DNA from 3 places in the Halobacillus rhizosphaerae genome. Region 2 is predicted to be linked to each of the others. Evidence: riboswitches for the same ligand, from Rfam matches in the RefSeq annotation. Region 2 holds a riboswitch; each other region holds the start of a gene.

Region 1 (2,273 bases), on a different contig from region 2:
ATGTAGAGGCAAGTGGTGGTTTTTAATGATAATTGACATTTTAAGGAGTGGTCGAGTGGAAAGATGGTATTCTCCCCTGATTTTAGCTTTCGTTATTTTTCTGATTGGCTATGGTTCCAGCGGCGTAATGATAGGATTTGCTATGGGGATGGGAGCCTTGGTCACAGGAGTACTCGTTTATGCATTTTTGAAACTAAAAGGAAAATAAGCAGGCTCCAGAGAAAACGGAGACTGCTTTTGATTATCCTTATGCTTTTGTCTTGTAGGCAGTATTTGCTGTATTTAAGGATTGGTCACTTCCAAAAAGGAAATGCTTTTCCATATCTGGAGAGTACACTGAGTTCACCGTTTCCCGCCCTACAGTTTCTGCCACCTCTCGCAGCATGCTAGGGGAGGCTCCACAGCACAGTCCGAAGTAATTGACCCCGATTCGATAAGCATCCTTTGCCCATTCCGCTAGTTCGTACCGATTGCAGTACAGAGGATCCAATGAGGTAGGGAAGGTTGTTTCCGTCGGCAGGGAACAGGAACATCCACCATCAGGCAAGTTGAAAAAAGTCGGGTGTTCTGCTGATGTTCTGTATGGAATAGGAAGGGCGCCCACGTAGCCATCGACCGTATTTCTTATTTTCTCGACGTAAGGCTGCATAGTGGCCGGTCCTCGGAAACAGTTCATGCCGACCACTAAAGCCCCTTGTTCTTTGAGGAGGCGGCAAGCTTCTTCCACCGTATAGCCGTCTCTCAAAATATTTTCACCCATCAGTCCAAAAGTAATCACGGCCGGAAGCCCCTGGTTTTGAATCTCTTCCAAGGCAATTTTTGCTTCTTCATAATAGTAAAAGGTTTCACCATTCACAAAGTCGACGCCTTCTTCTTTACACCATGAGACCATCTCTTTAAATATATTTCTGATCGAATCCTTCGAGTCTTCATCTTCTGGATTAAAAAGGTTCGTATTGGAAATATTGCCCGCTACAAGTGCCTCTTCAACGGGGTGCTCCTGAGCTACTTCTTTTGCCAGTCGAATGGCCTGCCGATTTAAGGGTTCAAGCAAATCCTCTTTACCAATGATTCTCATCTTTTCACGGTGACCATTATAAGTAAAAGCAAGCACTACATCAGACCCTGCTAACATATAGTCACGATAGGTCTGTTTCAAGGCTTGGGGATTATCAAGCGCTACTTCAGGCACAAAGGATCCAGCTTGAAGATAACCTCTCCTTTCGAGTTCGAACAAATACCCTTCTCCACAAACCACCGGACCTGCTTGTAAACGTTCTTCTAATGTTCTTTTCATCATACAACCCAACACCCTTCTTTTTAATTACATTCAAATAAAAAACCGCTCTTCTAATATAAGAAGAGCGGTATTATTCCATAGGCTCCTCTTATCTTTCAGATTTCTCAATCTGCAGGAATTGGCACCAGCTTCAAGTTATACTTGAAAGGTTGCCGGGCATCACAGGGCCTAGTCCCTCCGCCGCTCTTGATAAGAGTTAATATTCAAATTATTTGACTTGCTAGAAATTATAGAGACGATCCAAAGACTTGTCAATGATTTTTCTGAAAATTTGATAAGAAAGGGGGGATCTAGAGATAAACTGGCCTATGAACAAAGAAGCTGGGGATTGCCTGAAGCTGATTTTATACGTAAAAAAGCTCCTCCTTTTATTGTAAGGAGGAGCGGCAATCACTCAATCATTACTTCTCGACAAGGAGACGTAAGGGAAAATAGGGTCTCTTAATTGGAACTCATACGTTCTTCCATCTACAATACCTACAACTTTGTTACTGTCGTAAAGCTCAAGCATAAATTGAGCCATCTCTTCTGCCGTATGGAATTTTGGAACGACATCGTTATAATCAATATCCTCGTCCGTATCTGTGGAGCGTTTTAAGAACTCGGTTTCTGTTGCAGCGGGTGCTAGAACTTTTACTTTCATCGCTGCTCCTTTTCCTGCAAGCTCCTGGGCTAATCCTTCTGTAAAGGCACTAACAAAGAATTTAGTAGCACAATAAGTGACTGCACCTTCAACGATTGAATAACCTCCGCCTGAAGAAATGTTAATTAATTGGGTTCCTTCGGTATCGGCATAGTCTCTAGCAAATAAAGTAGAGAGTATGGTCAAAGCTTCGTTATTTAAATGCAGCATTTTTTCAATTTTAGGAAGATCCTGATCAGCGACAGGATCAAAGTTGCCAAATCCCGCATTATTAATGAAGGTTTCCAGCTGATATTGTCCTAATTTTTCATATAAATGGTACACATTCTC
Region 2 (2,273 bases):
TCGTCATCAGGGAGGGAAGGAAGATCTCTAATCATTCCAATAAATCCACACATAGACGTTCCTCACTTTCTTTTTTGCTGTCTAAACTTACGAGTCAAAATTATACCATAAATCAATGACCTCTTCGAGAGCCTATATTGGTCATTTTATGTAATATTCCCTAAAAAAAACATCGTTCTTGAAATTTACCCAAGAACGATGCGCGTATTTATTGGTTTAGATAACTGTTCAGCTCTTCTGCTTTATCTGTTTTCTCCCACGGAAACTCAACATCGGTTCGGCCAAAGTGCCCGTAAGCAGCTGTTTGACGATAGATTGGACGTCTGAGATCAAGCATTTTGATAATTCCGGCAGGGCGGAGATCAAATAAATGACGCACCGCTTCGACAAGTGCCTCTTCAGAAACTTTTCCTGAACCATTAGTATTGATGGAAATTGAAACTGGCTGAGCTACTCCGATCGCATAGGCAAGCTGAACTTCACATGAATCTGCAAGCCCCGCAGCTACAATGTTCTTGGCTACATACCTTGCCGCATACGCTGCGGAACGGTCTACTTTAGTCGCGTCTTTCCCGCTGAACGCTCCCCCGCCGTGACGAGCGTATCCTCCATAAGTATCCACGATAATCTTTCGACCTGTAAGGCCCGCATCACCCTGCGGCCCCCCGATGACAAAGCGCCCTGTAGGATTAATAAAGTACTTTGTTTCCTTGTCAATCAATTTCTCTGGGACCACTGGCTCGATTACATGTTTTTTCAAATCGGATTGAATCTGCTCGAGCGTAATTTCTTCTGCGTGCTGTGTAGAAATAACGATCGTATCTACCCTTTTCGGCAGATCATTTTCATCATACTCGATGGTCACCTGCGTTTTACCATCCGGCCGCAAATAATCAAGCGTTCCATCATTGCGGACATCAGATAACCGTTTAGACAATTGGTGAGCAAGCGAAATGGGGAGCGGCATAAGCTCTTTTGTTTCATTATTTGCATAACCAAACATCAGTCCTTGATCCCCAGCGCCAATTGAGTCAATTTCTTGATCGCTCATTTGACCTTCTCTAGCTTCATACGCTACATCTACGCCGCCGGCAATGTCCGGGGATTGCTCGTCAATAGCGGTCAAAACTGCACAGGTGTCCGCATCAAATCCATATTTAGCCCGGGTGTAGCCAATATCTTTGATGGTCTTACGAACAATTGCAGGAATATCTACATAAGTATTTGTGCTAATTTCACCAGATACGAGCACAAGGCCCGTGGTTACCGTGGTTTCACAAGCCACTCTTGCATTTGGATCGTTCTTTAAAATTTCGTCTAAGATGGCATCAGAGATCTGATCACAAATCTTATCAGGATGACCTTCTGTTACGGATTCTGATGTAAATAACCGACGATTGGCTGACATTCTCTAAAACTCCTCCTTCAACATGACACGAATAGTAGACGGAACTCTTTACCAGTATGTGTGTAGAAACTAATAAGTCTTCATTTATATGTGGAACATACGTCCATGTCACCACCTATTAGTCAAACCATAGGTGTAGCTGTCTTACACAGCCGTGACGAATATTTCCCTTAAAAAAAGAAAAAACCCTTCCTTACTAGAGGAAAGGGGCTGCATCCTTTCGCTCTTATCGTCCAAGTAACTGGTTACCAGTACTTGCTTCAGGTTAGCACCGTGCCATTAACAAATGACGGGTTGCCGGGTTTCAAAGGGCCTGTCCCTCCACCAACTCTGGATAAGAGAGTTTCCGTTCGAAATTATCGTATCGAAATACCCTGTTAATGTCAATAAAACCGCAATGAACGTTGTTAAATATGGTTTTAAAAATTTTTTACCCCCATTATCCCTGAGGCAATAATGATCTTTTCCTATAAGGAAAGAAAGGTGCAGGAAGTAACTGACATACAACAGGGTTAAGAGTATAATGAGGATACAGTGTCATCATTTCAAAGAAAATCAAGTTTTTGATTATTAGTATGGATTATTAAAAGCAATGTGTTATACTAATGGTCAGAAAAAACTCAATGCTTTATTTAAATTTTTTTATAAAGGCGGGAAGACACATATGAGTGCCATTAACCAAATGTCTGAATTGAACCAACTATTAGCAGAAGAGCATGTACAGCACCAATTATCAGTACCACAACTGGTAAAAAAGATTCTTTCCCGTAATGAGGGTACCTTAACTGATCAAGGCGCTATTCAAGCCACTACTGGTGCTTATACTGGAAGATCACCAAAAGACAAATTTATTGTTAAAGATGAA
Region 3 (2,273 bases), on a different contig from region 2:
ACAGCAATAACAAATGGCATGCCATATCCCATGGCCTTCGCTGCGACATAAACGACAGAACCGAGGATGATCCCCGTATAAGCCCCTGCTCTGTTCATTCTCTTCCAGTACAGCCCTAAGAAAACGACAAGAAAAAACGCGGCACCAAATCCACCGTACACATAGACAAAGCCCATCGCCAAAAACCATGGGGGTTTAATGGCTAACAGAACCGCTGCCGATGCAATGGCAAATATACTTAGGCGAAGCCAGTTCTTGAACTTCCTCTCACTGATTCTCTTCGGAGCTATATTTAAGTACACGTCATAATACAGAGAAGTCGCGCAGTGCAGCAACATTGAATTCGCAGTGGAGATAGCGGCCGCACAAATAGCGACAAGCGTGATGCCTCCGATAATAGGCGGAGTGTATTCTTGGATAACTAAAGGAATAATATAATCGGTCGTTTTTACTACAGGGATGCTGGGCACGAGAACCTTGGCCCCTAATCCGATAACGATCAATGGAGTCATAATGAAAATTAATACCAGAATCGTTCCCATCACCTGCAATATCGCAACCTTCACATTTTGAGGGGCCAGCATCCGTGTGACCCAGTGTGGAGATGAAGGGGTTCCTAAAGAATTCGAAATAAAAATAGAAAGCAGTGCACCGATACCAAAGGTCCCAAACGGAGAGAGTAAAATTCCCTTTTCAAGCTCCGGTCCCCCTACATTGGTCGGCGCAGTCGTTGTCGAAAGCGTATCTAGTATGCTGCCGATGCCTCCCGTTAACGACCATACCACACCGCTCGCAAGCAAGACTCCGATGGTAATCAAAACCGTGTTTAACGTATCTGTCGCAGCCACAGACCAAAATCCGCCAACACTTGTAATTAATATAAAAAATAAAAAGCCGAAGATTGCGATCTTATAATCAATCCCAGTGATACTAGAAAAAACAATGCCAAAGCCCGTCACCTGAATATTTACAAGAAGCAAATAACCAATAAACATTAAAATGCCGACAATCGCTTGCAAGGTACTCTTGTTCTGAAAGGGTTCAAACCTATGTCGGATAAATTCAGGGAACGTCCGGGCAGGCTTTTCCGGTCTCCTTATTTTGTAAGCGACAATCGGAATTAAAGCACCGCCAAAACACCAGCCTGCCACCCAGCCGATCACAGCTGATACCCCTGAACTATACAAATAACCGGGGACGCCGATGACAGAAGCTACACTCACCCATGTCGCCGCTGTGGTACCGATTCCAAGCAGCAGCCCCATGCGATGTCCACCCGTCGTATAATCGTCAATCGATTCTGCTTTTTTAAGGCTTTTAATATTTGCCCAAATGAGAAAAAGTACATAAAAACTAAATACAACCACATACCATATCATTTCATAAACTTCCTTCCCAGCTCTTATTTATACTTAAATAGACGTCCGGTAGCTCCCCACCGTTTAACACCTGATCGTTCCACCTTGTAACAGAGAAATGTGCCTAACAGGAAGGAAAAAACCATGGTCCCTACCCAAACCATCATCGCTAAGAGCATTGTAATCCCCCTTCTTCCATTAACTTTTAGTACTTCTGTTCTTTACATTTATTTCTCCTGTTTGCTAACCCTCCTTTGATAAAATAAAAAGCCCTTCACTCATCATGAGAGAAGGGCTGTAGAAAACGGTCTTATAGCAGCTGCTTGCTCTCTCATCTCCGGAATAGCTTTCGCCTTCCTCTGAAATTGGCACCGTGCATAGATCAGCCGGTTGCCGAGGTTTCATAGGGTCAGTCCCTCTACCTCTCTAGATAAGAAAATTTAGAATATTCAAATGTTAATTAGATTTTATTCTATCATATCCGACAGTTTCGTCAATCCATAATTTTTATTGAGGGTCAAATGGAAGACACAAGTATTCCTAACACCACATTCCCCTCAAAAATGAACTCTATATTCCGGTTATGTTCTTTATCAGAATACCCCATTACGTCAGCTCCCGTGTCTTGACGTTCATAATAGTGGTCCCCTACCTGACGCAGCACATCGGCTTTCTTTTGACCAATTAAATGACTGTATGTATTTTCAAATATATCTTTTGTCATAAAATACCGCTTCACTTGATCATCCACTACTTTAAAGTCAATATCATAGGATTCACTGGTCTCCCCATATATGTAGTAAGTGGACTTGGGCTGCTTTATCTTCTCCACAAAATCTGGTTTACCAAATGCATGGATGAGTTCGTCACGGGATGAGCCCAGCTGAATGCCCTGCACTTTTACATCAGCCAAAT

Evidence for each region. Region 2 has a riboswitch for S-adenosylmethionine ahead of metK (methionine adenosyltransferase). Riboswitches for the same ligand answer to the same signal wherever they lie in the genome.
Region 1: it holds a riboswitch for S-adenosylmethionine, as region 2 does, so the genes downstream of both, Q7A53_RS03440 (homocysteine S-methyltransferase family protein) here and metK (methionine adenosyltransferase) in region 2, are expected to answer to the same signal.
Region 3: it holds a riboswitch for S-adenosylmethionine, as region 2 does, so the genes downstream of both, Q7A53_RS10355 (sodium:solute symporter family protein) here and metK (methionine adenosyltransferase) in region 2, are expected to answer to the same signal.

Annotation. Positions count from the first base shown of each region.
Region 1 covers NZ_JAUTWQ010000001.1:658,804-661,076, forward strand. Annotated here, with positions in the region: gene Q7A53_RS03435 (hypothetical protein) at 56-208, shown strand; gene Q7A53_RS03440 (homocysteine S-methyltransferase family protein) at 248-1,297, opposite strand; SAM riboswitch class I at 1,386-1,496, opposite strand; gene Q7A53_RS03445 (SDR family NAD(P)-dependent oxidoreductase) at 1,695-2,273, opposite strand, start outside.
Region 2 covers NZ_JAUTWQ010000010.1:10,132-12,404, forward strand. Annotated here, with positions in the region: gene asnB (asparagine synthase (glutamine-hydrolyzing)) at 1-53, opposite strand, end outside; gene metK (methionine adenosyltransferase) at 209-1,408, opposite strand; SAM riboswitch class I at 1,632-1,749, opposite strand; gene pckA (phosphoenolpyruvate carboxykinase (ATP)) at 2,073-2,273, shown strand, end outside.
Region 3 covers NZ_JAUTWQ010000008.1:118,389-120,661, reverse strand. Annotated here, with positions in the region: gene Q7A53_RS10355 (sodium:solute symporter family protein) at 1-1,379, opposite strand, end outside; SAM riboswitch class I at 1,687-1,795, opposite strand; gene Q7A53_RS10350 (hypothetical protein) at 1,876-2,273, opposite strand, start outside.